2 regions of the Cohnella soli genome follow, and region 2 is predicted to be linked to the other one. Evidence: riboswitches for the same ligand, from Rfam matches in the RefSeq annotation. Region 2 holds a riboswitch; the other holds the start of a gene.

Region 1 (9,159 bases), on a different contig from region 2:
CGTTGCCGACTTGCGCGAGCAGCGACTCTTCGTTCTTGGACAAAATATGAGGCTTCTGGCGCAACATCTCTTCGAGCGTTCGTTTGTACTTGGCGAGAGAGGGCTCGGCGATCAAGCCGGTTAACTGGGCTTCGGACAAGCTGAGAATTTCCGGTGTGATGAAAGAAGTTGCTTCTCCGACTTCAACGCTAAGCTTCTTCGATTTCTCGGAAAGCGCCTGATAGGAAGTTTCCGCCGTATCTTCGTGATGTCTCATGTTCGCATAGACGTAGAGACGTTCCGTCAATAAAGAAACATCGTCGTCGAGAGCGAAGCAACGCGCGATGGAGGCGGCGTCTTTTAATTTGCCCTGGTAATCGGCGATTTTTCCGACCAGTTGTTTAACTTTCTTGAATTCGGCATCCCACGCCGCCTGGTTCGGGTAAAGGTCTTCCAGCTTCCAGCGGTGCTCATTCGGCACTTCGGATCTTTTCATCACTTGGCTCATCGGTAAGCTCACTCTCCTCGGTAGCGTTTCGACTTTCCGAACGGAAGTCATCGCAGCATTGATAGGTGCTGTTCTTCCGAATTCGGACGTCGTCGCGGATAGCAAAATCGCGGCCGCCGCCAGGGCGGCCACGCTTATCGCTTGCAGTTTCATGTTTGGCCTCCGGTACGCAGCGTATAATGTACCGAAGTAGTATGTCCCGGAAAAATTTCCTTAAGCGCCCGCGCTAAAGAAGCTATAGACGATCAGGAAGAAGGCGAACGCGACGAGGACGATCGACAAGATCGCCATCGAACGCCGCAACTTCTCCGGGATCCGTTCTCTCATGAGGATGAGAACGACCGCGAGCCCGAAAGCAGCGATAATGAAAATGATATTCGCGTCGTTATCCATATAACGTGGATCCTCCCGGTCAGATGCTTTTTAACTTCTCCAGCGCCGCCCGAAGGCCATCTTCTCCATCCGGAAAGTCTTCCGGCGTGAATCTTTTCGTTGCCCAATCCATCATTTCCGGACGACTGACGAATTTGTGGCACGTCTCGCCCCATTGATCGGAAATTTCGCGGACGACGAGCGTTTTGCCTTGAACTTCTACTGTCAACATATTGTAGTGGTCGTGCTTGTAGACGGTATGTTTGGCGAACATGCTTATCTCCTGTTGTCGGCTCATTGCCGTTTTTTTCATCATAGAAGAGATGCCGCCATAAATCAATGAGGCGCTGGGGAAATACGGAAGAGAATACTGGGGAGAACCTGTTGACAACATCGGGAGAATATGGGATTCTACTTGAAATCATTTTCGCCCGAACGCGGGCCGAGAACGATTTGGATGTGCAAGAGACGAGCAGAGACGAGACCGGATTGACGAGACGAGAGGAGCAGGCAGGACATGAAAAATGAAAACAAAGCCGTTATTCCCGAGTATCCGCAGACAGGGGTGGCTTCGACTTGCCGATCGTATGAAGAGTACGCCGCCATGTTCGGACTGACGGAACGGACGATCGGAGCTGGACCGGTGCTAGACGTTGCAGGAGGCGGTTCATCGTTCGTCGCTTGCCTGAATGCGAAAGGTGTGCCGGCGATTGCGGCCGACCCGTTCTACGCAGGCATGACAGAGGACGTCATTGCGGCTGCGCGCAAAGAGATCGAAGAGTCGTCGGCGAAGATCGCCGCCATTGCGGACAGTTTCGATTGGAGCTTCTACGGTTCGCCGGAAGCTCATCGAGCGATGCGGGAACATTCGCTTGAACTGTTTGCCGCTCACTTTAAGGAAGATCGTTCTAAATACATGGATGCGTCATTGCCTCGACTGCCTTTCGAAGACGACTCGTTCTCGCTGGTGACGTGCAGCCATTTTCTTTTCTTGTACGCGGAGTCTTTCGGAGAGGCGTTCCATAAGGAAGCGATTGCGGAGCTGCTGCGCGTGTTGGAACCGGGCGGGGAACTGAGAATCTATCCGCTTGTCTCGCTCAAATGGGAGCCATGTTCTTTCCTAGATGACGTGCTGGACGAGCTGAAGGGACTTGCGATCGCCGAATTATTGCCAACGAATTTGCCGTTCACGCCGGTCCGCAGCGACGTGCTCAAAATGGTGAAAAAGCGCCTGTAACCCGCGCGGAATAACGATTGGTTCTTCTTGCAGATGTAGGTAATTTAGGTTATAATCATTGTATTCGCCGATTGACGGCGAGATTTTAGGAGGTTTTTCATTTGAGAGGAACAGTTAAGTGGTTTAACGCGGAAAAAGGTTACGGATTCATTTCGATCGAGGACGGCAACGATGTATTCGTTCACTTCTCGGCGATCCAAGGCGACGGCTTCAAAACATTGGAAGAAGGCCAAGCGGTTGAATTCGAAATCACGCAAGGCAATCGCGGTCCTCAAGCTTCTAACGTGGTGAAACTGTAAGTCGAGATTCGCTCCGACTTATTCTCATATCACGAACTAGCGACCTACCCCCCGGCCTATGCCGGGGGTTTTTCTTGTCGATCCCGGAGAAGAAAGCTAAAGGCTCAGAGACGAGTAGTCGAACCGCATCCGACAGAACCGCATCCGATGAGTTGCCAGAATCGGCAACCTCGGCTACAATCGATCTAACAGCATACAAATCCGCTGCCGGCACATGCCGGAAAGCGGGAGAGGTTCTAGCGACACCCTCTATAAAAAACTAAGGAAACGGCATCTCCTTGGTGCCGTTTTTTCGCGTTCGGAGGAGGAGTTACGATCATGAAACCTAATAAAGCGGTCGTCGTTTTCAGCGGAGGCCAAGATAGCACGACCTGTTTGTTCTGGGCTCGCCAACGATTCGACGAAATAGAAGTCGTGACTTTCGATTACGGCCAGCGCCATAAGCTGGAAGTAGAGGTCTCGGCGAAAATCGCTGCGGATCTAGGCGTGAAGCAGCACGTTCTAGACATGTCGCTTCTTGGGCAGCTCGCCCCAAATGCGTTAACTCGTTCGGATATCGCGATCGAACAGACGGAAGGGGAATTGCCGACGACTTTCGTCGACGGCCGCAATTTGCTGTTTCTCTCGTTCGCGGCTATCGTGGCAAAGCAGATTGACGCGCGCCATGTCGTTTCCGGCGTGTGCCAGACCGATTTCAGCGGATACCCCGACTGCAGGGACGTCTTCGTGAAATCGTTGAACGTGACGTTAAATTTGGCCATGGATTACGATTTCGTATTGGAGACTCCGCTCATGTGGTTGAACAAAGCTCAGACTTGGCAATTAGCGGACGATCTCGGCGCTTTCGAGTACGTGCGGGAGCATACGTTGACTTGTTACGAAGGCGTCGTCGCTAATGGCTGCGGCGAGTGTCCGGCATGTCTGCTCCGGGCGCGGGGGTTGCGGGAATACGAACAAGCGAAGCGGGAGGAAGGACGGATATGATTCAACAAATTTATCCGACTGTCGCCCATCCTTACCGTTATGAGCTCAACAAGGATATGCAATTTGCTGCCGCCCATTACATCCCCAGCGATAACGCGGGCGTTTGCAGCCGACTTCACGGCCATACGTATTTCGCCAATGTGACGATTGCGGGAGACGATCTCGACGATACAGGGTTTCTGGTCAATTTCTCCATAGTCAAGAAGCTCGTTCACGACCGATTCGACCATACATCGCTGAACGATCATAAAGAATGGTTCGGAGCGGATCATCCGCTGCGTTACCCGACGACGGAGAATGTGGCGAGAGTCTTATGCGAGATCGTCCAGGAGCATTTGGACGAGCGGGGAAAGCGGGCTCGTTGCATCCAAGTGCTTTTGCGGGAGACGCCTACCAGTTACGTGGTTTACCGCCCGGGCATCGACGAGAGATTCGGGGAGAAAGCGCATGATTAAGTCTATACGAATTCCCGTTCTCGAAGTGTTCGGACCGACCGTGCAAGGCGAAGGCATGGTCATCGGGCGCAAGACGATGTTTGTCCGCACCGCCGGCTGCGATTATAGCTGCAATTGGTGCGATTCTGCTTTTACTTGGGACGGTACAGGCAAGGATCAAATTCGAATGTTGACGGCGGAGGAAGTAAAGGCAGAGCTTCTATCCGAGGCGGGGGAAGCGGTATTCTCGCACGTGACGCTATCCGGCGGGAATCCCGCGCTGTTGCCGCAATTGGGACAACTGGTCGACCTTCTTCGCGAGGGCGGGACAACGGTCGCACTCGAGACGCAAGGGAGCCGGTGGCAGGATTGGTTTCTGAACATCGATGAATTGACTTTGTCGCCAAAGCCTCCTAGTTCGGGGATGGACACGAATTGGGACGTATTGGATGCGATAATCGAGAAATTGAGGAAGGCAAGGCGACATGCTTTCAGTCTGAAAGTCGTTGTATTCGATAACGATGATTTGCGGTATGCGTCGAAGGTGCACCATCGTTACCCCGACGTTCCGTTCTTCCTGCAGTCCGGCAACGACGACGTCAATGAACGAGATGCCGACTTGCTTCTCCGCCGTCTGATTTTTCGCTACGAATGGCTCGTCGGGACAGTAACGAGCTCGGCGGAATGGAGCGACGTTCGCGTGTTGCCGCAGCTTCATGCATGGTTATGGGGAAATAAGAGAGGCGTTTAAAACAAAGATCAGGCTGTCGGCATCGAATGGGAAATCCAGCGCCGCCATTGCAGATTTTTGAGCTATTGCCGCTAAGCATCCGACCAAGGTTTATGCGCACAACTACAACCCGCCGACGTCGCTCCGAGCAGACAGTTAGTTGTGTTTTGCGCAACTACAGCCCGCCGGCGTCACTCCGAGCAGGCAAGTAGTTGTGTTTTGCGCAACTACAGCCCGCCGGCGTCACTCCGAGCAGGCATGTAGTTGTGTTTTGCGCAACTATAGCCCTCCGGCGCAACTCCGAGCAGACAGTTAGTTGTGTTTTACGCAACTACAGCACTCCGGCGCAACTCCGAGCAGACAGTTAGTTGTGTTTTGCGCAACTACAATCGGCTTCTGGGACAGCACCAGTAACTGCTTCAAGACATCGCCGGCTCAAGCATATGCACTTTATCGATCGTGCCGCCGCCAAGACAGACATCGCCGTCGTAGAATACGACCGCTTGGCCTGGCGTGACAGCTTTCTGATGGGCGTCGAATTCGACCCGATACGTGCCGTCTGCTTGCGGAACGACCGTTACGCCTTGATCCGGTTGACGATAGCGGAACTTGGCAACGCATCGGAACGGGGCGGAAGGCTGCTCCGGCGCAATCCAATTGACGCCTGTCGCCGTGAGCGCGACGGAGTACAAGCTAGGATGGCTATCCCCTTGCACGACGCGAAGCGTGTTCGTTTCAAGATCTTTGCCGGCGACGAACCAAGGTTCGCCGTTGCCCGAACCGCCGATGCCGAGACCTTGCCGCTGCCCGAGCGTATAGTACATGAGCCCATCGTGCCGTCCTTTGACTTCTCCGGTTACGAGATCGACCATATTGCCGGGTTTGGCCGGCAAGTACTGGCTTAGAAACTCCTTGAAGTTGCGTTCGCCGATGAAGCAGACGCCTGTACTATCCTTTTTCTTGGCGGTAGCCAGCCCCGCAGCTTCGGCGATATGACGCACATCAGGCTTGTTCAGATGGCCGATCGGGAACATCGCTCGTGATAGCTGTGACTGATTCAAGGCGTGAAGGAAATACGTTTGGTCCTTGTTGTTATCGACGCCTCGCTTCAGTTCGTAACGTCCGTCCGTTAACGAAACGCGGGCGTAATGGCCGGTGGCGATCGCTTCCGCGCCGAGTTCGAGCGCCTTGTGCAGAAATTCTCCAAACTTGATCTCGCGATTGCACATGACGTCGGGATTCGGTGTCCGCCCGCGCCGATACTCTTCGAGGAAATATTCGAACACTTTATCCCGGTATTCGCCTTCGAAATTGACGGTGTAGTAGGGAATACCGATCTGGTTGCATACTCTTCGGACGTCTTCTGCGTCTTCTTCCGCCGTGCAGACGCCGAACTCATCGGTGTCGTCCCAGTTTTTCATGAAGACGCCGATAACGTCGAACCCTTGCTGCTTCAGCAGCAGCGCGGTGACCGACGAATCGACGCCGCCGGACATGCCGACGACGACGCGGACTTTAGACGGATCGGGAAAACGGTCCGAGTAATCGGGAAGCAATGAAGCATCTATTGTCATAAATTAACTCTCTCCTTGTTGAAGCCCGGAATCGTGGTACTATTTTAGCATAAACGCGCGCATTTCTCACTTCTGCAGGCCTGTTTCATGAATATGACATGTTTTTTTTGACCAAAAAGAAAATAGATGTGATAACATAGATTTAATATGGGGATACCCTCCATTTGACACAGCGAAAGCAGGTGTTCTTGTTGAAAATCTCGACAAAGGGCCGTTACGGCCTGACGATTATGATGGAACTCGCGTCCAAGTTTGGCGAAGGACCGATTTCGTTAAAAAGCATTGCGGAGAAAAATGGACTTTCCGAACACTATTTGGAACAATTGATCGCTCCGCTTCGCAACGCGGGTCTAGTCAAGAGCGTTAGGGGAGCATACGGCGGATATGTGCTGTCCAAGGAACCAGGTACGATTTCCGCAGGTGACGTCATCCGCATATTGGAAGGGCCGATCAGTCCGGTCGATTTCACCGAAGAAGATGATCCGGCCAAACGCGACCTCTGGCTTCGCATTCGCGACAGTATCGCCGAAGTTCTAGATTCGACCTCGCTTGAAGATCTCATTACGTTTAAGGGCGCGGAGAAGCTGGACAATTATATGTTTTATATTTAGGTGTGAAAGATGAAATTGATTTACTTTGACCACGCGGCTACAACCGCCATGCACCCCGAAGCGATCCGCGCTTACGCGGAAGCAGCGGGCGCCGGCCCCGGCAATCCTTCGAGCTTGCACGCCCTCGGGCGCGCGGCGAGGGAAAGGGTAACGGCGGGGCGCGACGTCTTCGCCGAGGTGCTGAACGTCTCGGCGTCGGATCTGGTATTCACGGGAAGCGGAACCGAAAGCGACAATACCGCTTTGTTCGGCGCCGCGTACGCCCAGCGCAAGAAAGGAAAGAACGGCATCGTGACGACGGCGGTCGAACATCATGCCGTACTGAACGCATGCCGCAAGCTTGAAATGGACGGCTTTCAGCTGACCGTATTGCCTGTCGATTCGAACGGGATCGTATCGTTGGAAGCCGCGAAAGCGGCTATCGGGGACAATACCGCGGTCGTCAGCGTCATGGCGGGCAACAATGAGACGGGAACGCTACAGCCTTACGCCGAGATCGGCGAGTGGGCGCGCACTTATAAAGCGGTTATGCACGTCGATGCAGTGCAGGCATTTGGATATGTTGATTTTGATTTGCAGCGGTTACCGGTCGACTTGCTCACTTTGTCTGCTCACAAGATCAATGGACCGCAAGGCGTAGGTCTTCTTTATGTGCGGAAAGGCACGCCCTTTCAGCCGTTATTACACGGCGGCTCGCAAGAAAAAAGCCGAAGAGCCGGCACGGAGAACGTCGCAGGCATTGCCGCGTTCGCCAAAGCGGCGGAGATCGTAAGCATTGGCCGCGAAGCGCGAATCGCACACGCGGAAAACATTCGCGAAGCGTTCTTAAGCGGGCTGGAGCAGGCGCTCGGCTCTAGCGGGTTTGTCATTAACGGTCATCCGGATCGCAGATTGCCGCACATCGTGAATGTTAGCTTTCCCGGCGTCTCGTCGGAAAGTATGTTGATGAACCTCGACCTCGCGGGTATCGCCGCGTCCGGCGGTTCGGCTTGTAATTCGGGATCGCTTAAACCATCCCACGTGCTTACAGCGATGAATCTTGCGCCTGAAAGGGTGTCGTCGGCCGTACGTTTTAGCTTCGGATTGGGCAATACTAATGAAGAAGCGGATAAAACGGCAAAAATGACTGCAACCATTTCGGCTCGCCTGCGTAATAGATAACAGGGACCGGAAATCGTAAGGAGTCCCACATGATTCAAGCCCAAGCGATCATCGGCATGCCGGTGCTGCTGGAAAGCGGCAAGGCCGTCGGTAAGGTCAAAGATCTATGGTTCGACGAGTTTTGGAATTTGGTCGGCATCGTGCTCGATAAGAATGCCCGATCCGGATTTCGCAAGAAGCCGAAAGTCATCCTCTGGGAACATGTCGCGTTTTGCGGTGCAGATGCCTTGCTTATTCGCACCTCAGCGGACATCATGGCGGTCAGCGGCAAGTCGCTGCTGAGAACGTTCCTGACCGGCGTTGTCCGGTTAAAGGATATGCCCGTTTTTACGGTGGAGGGCGAGCGGCTAGGCGAAGTTACGGACGTTTACATGAAGCCGGCTGAGGGTATACAAATAATAGGTTACGAATTGACGGACGGATTTCTCGCGGACATATTCGAGGGCAGGCGGAGGTTGTTGTTGCCGGAGGCGTCCAAGAACATGACTTTAGGCGAGGACGCCATCTTGGTTCCTGCTTCTTGCGAGCGAATACTGCCGAGAGACCATACGTGGAAAGTGACAGGTGAAGACGGATGATGAGATGCCCGAACTGCAGCTCTAAGGACATTGGGAAAATCGGTTCCCACCAATTTTACTGCTGGAGCTGTTTTATCGAATTAACGGTGAACGGCGAGAAGATGTCGGTGTATCAAGTGGAAGAGGACGGAACGCTCAGTTCCTTGGACGACTTGTTTTTTGAAGAGTCGATCCCAGCTCCTCATGTTCATGCGAACGGGATGTAAAAACGACGTTCAGTGTACGAATTTTGGAACGACGACGCTCCATGTTTCTCCTTCGGGAGGGCGTGGGGCGTTTTTTGCGTTCTTTGCGTTCTTATTTCTGGATTTCGATGATTATGCAGCAGGACAAGTACATATACTGTAAAAAAGCGCCGCGACCGGATGGAGGTGGGGAAGTGGACCGTTTCACCCAGAGCCGGTTATTTACCACGCTTGTGTATATCATTCTCATGCTTCTTGCATTGTTCCTTGTTATCCTTGTGAGGCCGATGCTGTTTTCCGTGTTCGGTTTTTTGAAGGCGGTGTTGGCGCCGTTCGTCGTGGCGATGATCATTTCGTATATGCTTAACCCGATCGTCAATATGCTGCACGACCGGAAAGTGCCGAGAACGGCTGCTGTGCTGCTGATCTATGCCGTATTTATCTGCGCATCGGTTGTCATCCTCATGAACGTCATTCCGATGTTTATGAAGCAGGTCGAAGAATTAA
Region 2 (9,159 bases):
GCCGAATAAATCGTCTTGTCGACGTAATCGTTCTGAGCGGCGGTAAGCCCGGATTGGCGGAGCAAGTAGCCTAGGCCGATGACAGCGTTTAGAGGGGTACGAATTTCATGGCTCATGTTGGCGAGAAATTCGCTCTTCGTGCGGCTGGCCGCCTCCGCCGCTTCTTTCGCTTCCGCTAGCTGCGCGTTTTTGCCTGCCAGTTCCGTCGTTCGTTCCTTTACGAGATCTTCGAGATGTTCCTGGTAGAGACGGAGCGACTCTTCCTGTTTCTTAAGCGGGGTGATATCATGACCCATAGCCATAACTTCTACAATTTCTCCATGCGATCCGATAATTGGAGACAGCGTGTATAAATAAGTTTCCCGTTCGCCAGTCATGGACAGCCTGTCCGCCTCGAACGAGCGGGAACGTTTGGTTGAAAGCGTCTCGTAGAAGGCGGTGCGCGCGATTTCCCTCGTGTGCTCGAGAGACATCAACATACTTGCTTGCACTCCGATTAATTGTTCGGGGGTTTTGCCGTGCATGGCGGATAATCGCTCATTCGTGTGCGTGAGTTTACCATCCAGGTCGATACAGAAAATCATGCCCGGAGAGTTCTCCACGAGATTACGGTAACGTCGTTCGCTTTCCTTCAGCTTTCTGTCGATCTCGTGTCTCTTAAATTCATAGGAGAGCAGCGAATAGAAGAGCGGAATAGCCAAGGCGTGGAACAACAAGTAAGTGAGGGCGTATTTCTGGAAAAAAAGTTCCTGTGTTTCGGGAGGCGCGACGAGAGCCCAAGCTAGCGTCTCGGCGCCGAGAAGGAGTCCGATCAGCCAAATGAATTTCTCCAGTTTGCGCGAATTCCGTTGCTTGAAGCGATAAGCGATATAGGTGATCGCCCCGCCCGTTAGAATGGCTCCTAGCGGAAACAAGAGGTTGCCGCCGAGCGTTGAGCGATATAGGGCGACGATCGCCGTCGTGATCATCAACGAGAGAGGACCGCCGAACAAACCGGAGAACAGGATGCTGAGGAGCCGTACGTCCATATGCAAGCCATTGGCATGGACGACCGGTTTCTGCATAATAATGAGACCGACTGCCGAGAACGTTAATCCGTACACGATTGCTTGCGTTGTCGGTGGGAGCTTCTGAAGAGCGGGCGTTGCATGCCGGACCAGGTAGACCACTGTAACGAGAATTGCGCTGAATTGGGCAAAATAGATTAATAGTTCCACGGTCGCACCTCAATCGGAGTAACATCTCGCCTTTTGTACTATATATCGGGAAAGTTTAGCAGTAAATAAATATTGACCAGCAATTATGTCCGTGAAATAATGTGCGCGTGTACATCATGTCGAAATAAGAAGCTGCGAACAGGGAGTTATGACGTTGACGAACCGGAAAGAAGTCGCCAAGCTGGCCGGCGTATCGGAAGCGACCGTGTCTCGGGTGCTAAACGGAATCGGGCCGATGAAAGAATCGACAAAATTAAAAGTGCTAGATGCGGCCAAACAATTGAACTATGAATTGAATGCAGTCGCGTCGAGTTTCGCCAGAGGACGAAGCGGCAATCTGGGAGTCGTGCTGCCCCATGTGCCGAAAGTCCACCTCTTCTCGACCTACTACTTCTCCGAGCTGCTGGGCGGCATCGGCGAGGCGGTCAGACAGAAAGGGTATGGTTTGCTGCTGTTATTTCGCGACCCGACTACGGTGTTCGATTACGTGTCTTTGTATCGGACACAACGAGTGGATGCATGTATTGTGCTTGGGGCTAGCGGCATCGCTTCGGAAACCGAGAGCATTCGTCGGCTCGCGGAGGAAGCTTTACCGTTCTGCGTTATGGATCAAAGCTTCAACCACAGAGGTGTCGGCAGTGTCGCCGCGGATCATGTGAGGGGCGGGTATACCGCAGTCAAACACTTGCTGGACCAAGGCTGCAAGCACATCGGTTTCCTGAATGGCTCGCCGCAATATTCGAATAGCTCGGATCGCAGAGCGGGATATGAGAAAGCGCTGAGCGAAGCGGGAATCGCCATAGACGAATCGATCGTATACGAGGGCAATTATAGCCGGACGAGCGGAAAGCGTGCGGCGGATGCAGTCTATCGCGACCTGCATCGGCTGGATGGCATTTTCGTTGCAAATGACAGAATGGCGATCGGGTTAATTCAAGAACTGCGAGAGAGAGGCTGCGACGTACCTGGGCGGTTGAAACTTGTCGCATATGATGATTCCGATGCGGCGAGCTTGACTGAACCCCCGCTGACGACCATCAAAGTCCCGTTCTTCGACATGGGCAAGTTGGCTGCCGAGCAATTGCTCATACGGATAACAAGCAAGGAACAAGGCGAGAAATCGCCGATCAACGAGAAGCTGCAGACGGAATTGAAAGTTCGCAAATCAAGCGGGCATCTTAACGCAGCAGGGGGAGAAAGTCGGACATCATGAACAGAAAGTGGATCTATTATGCAGGTTTGATCTCGGTTGCAGCGATCTGGGGCGCGAATTTCGGCGTATCCCGTTCTGCGATGGAGACGTTCGACCCGATTTTGTTTTCCTTTTTGCGGTTCGGGCTAGCCGTACCGTTTTTCTTCCTTATTCTGAAGCTGCGGGAAGGCAGCGTAGGCATCCCGTGGCGGGTTGCGCTGCAATTTGCACTGATTGGGATCGTCGGCATTACCGGACTCGAGATTGCGGTTATGTATTCGATCAAGTACACGACGCTGGCGAATGCTTCGCTGTTAAACGTGGCGCCATGGCCGATTTTTACCGCACTGTTTGCCCCTTTGTTTGTGAAGGAGAAGATGACAATGAGGCTGATTGTAGGCGGCGCAGCGGCTATGATCGGCGTCACGTTCATCATTCTCGGAGGAGAAAACGGACTCGACTGGTCGTCTAAGCATATGGTCGGCAATTTGCTAGCGTTCGGAGTGAGTGTCGTGGGAGCGGTGTATAACCTGGCGTGTATGCCGCTCATGAATCGCTATTCGTCTCTTCGGATCAGCGCCTGGACGATCCTGTTCGGCAGCTTGTTTATGTTCCCATTCACGCTCGGAAGCTGGAGCAAGGTCGAGTGGGGCGGCTTAGGCGCCGGGCATTACACGGCAATCGCCTATAACGTTCTGATCAGCACCGTGTTTGCTTTCGTCGTATGGAACGCCTCTATGTACAAAGTGGGTGCGGCACGGGCGAATTTCTTCCGTTACGTCGTTCCGGCGGCTGCAGTCGTCGCCGGAATGCTCTTCTTCGACGAACGCATCGCGGGCTGGCAGATCGGCGGTGCGGCGTTTATGGCGGCAGGTCTTGTCTGGATCAGCCTTGAGCGCAAGCCAGACGAACCTTCCAGGCTGGCGGCGTGAAAGGACGGTCATCTATCAAATGATTCGATCATCGAATCGCATCCCCGCTTCTGCTGCAGGGGACGAGCGCTCCGGACCGTTCCGGAGCGCTTTTCTATATTCGGTTGGCGACCGACCGGTCCTCTTGCGGAACTTCTTCGAGAAATAGAGGGCATCGCCGATGCCGACGGAGGAAGCAATCTGCTCTACGGTCATCGCAGTCTCGTCGAGCAGCCGCTCGGCTTTCGTCATCCGCACGTTCATCAGATATTGCATAGGTGACAAGCCTGTCGCTTGTTTGAAGAGCTTGCACAGATGCGTGCGATGGTAGCCGAGCATAGCGGACATCTGCTCGATCGAGATTGGCCGTGCGTACTGCAGAGACAAGTATTGGATCGCCTGTTTGACGACGTAATTGCTTGCTTTGTCGGTTGCGGCGTCATCGAAGCCCAAGGCGAGACGGCGCTTGGCGAGTCCGAATTGCTGAAGCAGAAGCCTCGCCCATCCGCCGGCTTCGAGATTGGCGAGCTCCGGAGCGGCGTCTTGCCGGAAGCAATCGCGGAGTTGCGCATAATAGCCGCTTGTTTTCGTATTGAGCGTACTGACGATGACCGCTTCTTCCGGCGACGTACCGATTGCGGTCAGCAGCGCATCCATACCGTGACCGACAAGGGCGACCCAGACATAAGACCACGGTTGATGCTCGTCCGCCTGATAGAAGAATAGCTCGCCGGGGAAAATCACGAAAGTGTCGCCTGCCCGGCACGAATAACTTCTGCCCCGGATCGAGAACGTGCCGCGTCCCGACAGGACGGTATGAAGCAAGTAGTAGTCGTGAATGGTCGGGCCCATCTTATGCAAAGAGAGCGGCCGGCCCTCCCCGCTGAATAATACGGTCAGTTCTTCGCCTACGGAGGGAGACGGATTAATCGCGCTTAGAAAATATTCGTGCCCGTCGTTCATCAGGCTCACCTGCCTTTGTTTTGACGATTCATGATGCAGCTTGATCTCTCTACTTTACCAAATAAACGACAAATGTCCATATAGATGCGCGAACGTTCCATAGGCATAACCCATCGTTTGCAGTAGATTAAGGGGAGTGACTCATTCTCATTCCACGGAGGTTTTTTCATTGCCTAAAATTACTTTTATCGGCGCCGGAAGTACGGTTTTTGCGAAAAACGTGCTTGGGGACGTCATGCACACTCCAGCGCTTCAAGGATTCGAAATAGCGATTTTCGATATCGACCCGGTTCGTCTGAAAGATTCCGAGAATATTCTAAATAGCATCAAAAGAACATCCGGAAGCACATGTGTCGTTAAATCGTATTCCGACCGTAAGGAAGCGCTGCGCGGCGCGAAATACGTCGTCAATGCCATTCAAGTCGGCGGTTACGATCCATGTACGATCACCGACTTCGAAGTCCCGAAGAAATACGGTCTGCGCCAGACGATTGCCGATACGATCGGCATCGGCGGCATTTTCCGCAACTTGCGCACGATTCCGGTTATGCTCGACTTCGCTGCTGATATTCGCGAAGTGTGCCCGGACGCGCTGTTCTTGAACTATACGAACCCGATGGCTGTGCTGACGAATGTCATGAACACGTACGGCAACGTCAACACGGTCGGCTTGTGCCACAGCGTGCAAGTGTGCATGCCGGAACTGTTCAAGAGCCTCGGTCTCGACCAAGAAGGCGTCAAAACGAAAATCGCGGGCATCAACCATATGGCTTGGCTGCTCGAAGTGTCCAAAGACGGCGTGGACCTTTATCCGGAGATCAAGAAACGCGCGGCCGAGAAGCAAAAAGAGAAGCATTGGGATATGGTGCGCTACGAAGTGATGTCCAAGTTCGGCTATTACAATACGGAGTCGTCCGAGCATACGTCGGAATACCACCCGTACTTCATCAAACGCAACTATCCGGAGCTGATCGAGCGCTTCAACATTCCGCTTGACGAATATCCGCGCCGTTGCATCGAGCAGATCGAGAATTGGAAGAAGCTGCGCGAAGAGCTCGTGAACAGCCCTAATCTGGAGCACCAGCGTTCGCACGAGTATGCTTCGTACATTCTCGAAGCCATCGAGACGAACGTGCCGTTCAAAATCGGCGGCAACGTCATGAACACGGGCGGCCTGATCTCGAACTTGCCGCGCGAAGCTTGCGTTGAAGTGCCTTGTCTCGTCGATCGCTCCGGGGTAACGCCGACTTATGTGGGCAATTTGCCGCCACAGCTCGCTGCGCTTAACCGCACGAACATCAACACCCAACTACTGACGATCGAAGCTGCGATTACAGGTAAGAAAGAGCACATTTACCATGCTGCGATGCTCGACCCTCACACGGCTGCAGAGTTGTCGATGGATGATATCGTATCGATGTGCGACGATTTGATCGAGGCGCACGGAGATTGGCTGCCGAAGTTCGTATAATCGCATTCTCTGATCTCGAAGCCCCCGCCTCAGTTGGTGGGGGCTTCATTGCTTTGTTTCGTTCCGTCAACACAAGTACAAAGCACCTTTTGTTATAAGCAAAAGAAAGGTACAATAGAAATGAAGTTACAATTAAGAAGAAAATCCGACCGCTCGGGCGGTTCGGGAGAGGTTCGCGAACTCCCTCTATAAAAAACTAAGAAAAACGAACACACGCCTGTACGATAGGCCTGGTCTAGCCGCGGTGGCGGCGAGCCGGGTTCCTTTCTTCGGCGACGTGCCGTTTTTTTCACGTTCTTTAGCAGGCACTGGGCGTTCCATGGAATCTCTCTCTTCTCACGACGAAGGGAGATTTTTTTATGCGTGCACAAGATGAAATGAAAGACATTACGTTGCTGGGGAGCCAAGGGACGCGTTACGCGTACGAGTACGATCCGACCGTGCTGGAGGCGTTCGACAACAAGCATCAGGGGCGGGACTATTTCGTGAAGTTCAATTGTCCTGAGTTCACGAGTCTTTGCCCGATGACCGGTCAGCCGGACTTCGCCACTATCTATATCTCCTATATTCCGGACGTAAGGATGGTCGAGAGCAAGTCGCTTAAGCTGTATTTGTTCAGCTTCCGCAATCATGGCGATTTCCACGAGGATTGCATGAACATCATCATGAACGATTTGATCGCGCTCATGGAGCCGCGTTATATCGAGGTGTGGGGCAAGTTTACCCCGCGCGGGGGGATTTCTATCGATCCTTATTGCAATTGGGGCAGACCCGGGACTAAGTACGAGGCAATGGCCGAACATCGTCTGTTGAACCATGATCTGTATCCCGAGAAAGTCGACAATCGCTAAGGCCGGCAGGCTGTCCCCGCAGAGGCAAAGTAATCGCCAATTCGCAGCCGAACGGGGAACCGTTCTCGTCTTCGGAAGACCCGACGGTGAACGTGCCGCCGAGAAGCCGGATGCGCTCCGCCATTGTCGATAATCCGAAGCCGGGGTTCGCTTGTCCATATGGAGCGCCATCGTTCCACAACCGAATCTCGAGCTTCTCTCCGTCGTCCGACGATTGCAAGGAATATTTGAACCAGCTGCACCGGCCATGACGAATGCCATTCGTGAGACCTTCCTGCAAAGCATGATAGACGACTTGTTCGGTCAGGCGGCCGAGATCACGCGGGATGTCTATATACGCTTCGATTGCGACTTCCATTGTTTCGACCGTTTCCCTGATTAATTCTCGCAAAGTCGTTTCGAAATTCTCCTGCGGCGCGTCGGATTTGAGCATGCGGACGGTTCGTCGAATATCGTCCAAGCCTTTGCGCACAAGGCCGCTCACCATATCCAGCTTGCCATGTGGCATGGCGCCTTCCTTGGCGGCCAATTTCTTGCTTGCTTCGAGCTGCACGATAGCCGCGGTCAGCGTATGGCCGACGACGTCGTGCATCTCGTGCGCGATCCGGTTTCTTTCTTCCAGGACGGACATTTCCGCCATCGTTTCCGCTTTGTCGCGCAACGTGTCGGACAGCGTCTGGTTCGCCTGCTCCAACTCCACCGTACGAGTTGCGACAAGCTGCTCCAGATTGCGGTGGAATTGCTCCAGTTCGGCGTTTTTCGACTGGAGCTCTTTGGCGTTCTGCTCGGACTCGCGGTACACTTTGCGGACGCGGTAAATAAGGATCATGGCATTGCACACCATAAACAAGAATAGGCCGTTGGCGAGCAAGTGACCGATAACCGTAAGCAAGTAGGGGGCGTCTTTCAGCCATTTATCCATAGAGGAGAACGAGTTGGAAATAATGTGGCCGAGACCGCAGACAACCTGGATGATAAACCCCCGGCGCAGCCATTTTTTCTCGACAGGCGGCTGCGATCCGGCAGGATATTTAAGCATCGCGAAAATGACGACGCCGATGGCAGCCAAAGCAAGCCACGGGAAACCTGCGGTTAGCATTTTCCAATACAGCGTCGGGCTTATTATTCCGGCAACGAGGCAAGCGAATGCGTATATAAGAAGCGTATTTTTCGTAATGCGAACGGGAAGCCGTTTGACGGAGCCAAGCGCTTCGGCGTACAGTCCGGTGAATGCCCATACGCCGATCGGTAGCAGAAGGTCCCGCCAGTAGTACCATTCGTGGACGTCGACGAACCATTGCAGAGACGTACACAAGAGCAGAAGTCCGAAGCCGGAAGTGAACGCGAGCGTCGAGAACCAGAAGAACAGCATTTCTTTTCTTCTCAAATACAAGATAATACCGGCCAAAGTCGCGATCATATAAATGATAGCGTAAACGTATTTAACGGCATCGTTGCGAAGGAAAGAAGCGAGCATTTGGTCCGGATTCCCGGCGAGAATCCACGCATTGGCGAAGAAAGGCAGTCTGTCCCATTCGATGCGAAGAGCCAGTGTCTTGCCTTCGTCTTCCGGATCGATGCGAATCGGGTGGCGGGTCATGAGAAATTGATTAAAGACCGGTTGGTTATCCATGTTGAAGCTGTATACGGAACGGCCGTCCAGCTCGACTTCGAACCGGTTCATGCCTCCGACGAATAAATAGGGGTTCCGCCAAGGGATGGCCGGCAGTGTTCTTTTGACCCACAATGTCCCCTTATAGCTCTCCAACTTGCGCCATTCCGTCTCATCGAACGTTTGCCATTGATTCTCCCCTTCGCCGGGGGGCTTCGGACCGTAATGAACGAGCCAATTTTTCGAAAGCGACGCTACGGGAGAATCGGGGTTTCCCAATCCGACGTCGCCTTTAATGTAAAAGGAAGGGACGAATAATGCGAGCACGGCGACGCATACGGTCAACCAGATGAGCAGGGAAGCGGCTTGTTTTCTCATGGGATCACGTTCTCCCTCAGAAGGCCGACTGCATATGCACGATCGTTGTCGTCGATCTTTCCGTAGATGGCGCCAGCGCCGACGCGGAAAGTCCCTTCGCTCATGTGGACGCCTGCCGCTATTAAGGAAGGAAGCATCGGATGACCCTGGATCGTCAGTCGAATCGCCCGCACGATTTCTTCGCCTCCGATATCCTTCAGCAGATAACCATCTGCTCCGGCGGCTACTGCTTCTATCAACGAACGATGTTCCATGAACGTCGTCAAAATAAGCACGAGTATACCGGGGGAAGTTTGTTTGATCGCCTGCAAGCTTTCGATACCGTTCAAGCGGGGCATGCGAATGTCCATCAACACGACGTCGGGATGCAGCGACGCCGCGAATTCGACCGCTTCTTGCCCGTCGGAGGCAAGCCCGGCCGTGCTCATGTCGTCTTCCAGATTAATGATCGTCTGTAGGCCATCTCTTAGCAAAGACTGATCATCTGCGATCAATACGCGTATCATGGACACCATCTCTTCGTTAGGATGCTTTCAGATTAACACACCGGAAGGTTGATCGGAC

Evidence for each region. Region 2 has a riboswitch for preQ1 ahead of queF (preQ(1) synthase). Riboswitches for the same ligand answer to the same signal wherever they lie in the genome.
Region 1: linked by a shared signal. The riboswitch ahead of queC (7-cyano-7-deazaguanine synthase QueC) and the one ahead of queF (preQ(1) synthase) in region 2 are both predicted to bind preQ1.

Annotation. Positions count from the first base shown of each region.
Region 1 is NZ_JBHSMI010000029.1:121,617-130,775, reverse strand. It holds gene pepF (oligoendopeptidase F) at 1-487, opposite strand, end outside; gene ACFPOF_RS20980 (hypothetical protein) at 701-880, opposite strand; gene ACFPOF_RS20975 (hypothetical protein) at 900-1,133, opposite strand; gene ACFPOF_RS20970 (methyltransferase domain-containing protein) at 1,377-2,096, shown strand; gene ACFPOF_RS20965 (cold shock domain-containing protein) at 2,198-2,395, shown strand; PreQ1 riboswitch class I at 2,620-2,664, shown strand; gene queC (7-cyano-7-deazaguanine synthase QueC) at 2,714-3,379, shown strand; gene ACFPOF_RS20955 (6-pyruvoyl trahydropterin synthase family protein) at 3,376-3,834, shown strand; gene queE (7-carboxy-7-deazaguanine synthase QueE) at 3,827-4,564, shown strand; gene mnmA (tRNA 2-thiouridine(34) synthase MnmA) at 4,963-6,117, opposite strand; gene cymR (cysteine metabolism transcriptional regulator CymR) at 6,309-6,728, shown strand; gene ACFPOF_RS20935 (cysteine desulfurase family protein) at 6,738-7,889, shown strand; gene ACFPOF_RS20930 (PRC-barrel domain-containing protein) at 7,919-8,467, shown strand; gene ACFPOF_RS20925 (hypothetical protein) at 8,464-8,673, shown strand; gene ACFPOF_RS20920 (AI-2E family transporter) at 8,847-9,159, shown strand, end outside.
Region 2 is NZ_JBHSMI010000028.1:815,904-825,062, forward strand. It holds gene ACFPOF_RS19425 (hybrid sensor histidine kinase/response regulator) at 1-1,217, opposite strand, end outside; gene ACFPOF_RS19430 (LacI family DNA-binding transcriptional regulator) at 1,366-2,430, shown strand; gene ACFPOF_RS19435 (DMT family transporter) at 2,427-3,341, shown strand; gene ACFPOF_RS19440 (helix-turn-helix transcriptional regulator) at 3,357-4,283, opposite strand; gene melA (alpha-glucosidase/alpha-galactosidase) at 4,453-5,754, shown strand; PreQ1 riboswitch class I at 5,917-5,960, shown strand; gene queF (preQ(1) synthase) at 6,114-6,605, shown strand; gene ACFPOF_RS19455 (sensor histidine kinase) at 6,532-8,595, opposite strand; gene ACFPOF_RS19460 (response regulator) at 8,592-9,101, opposite strand.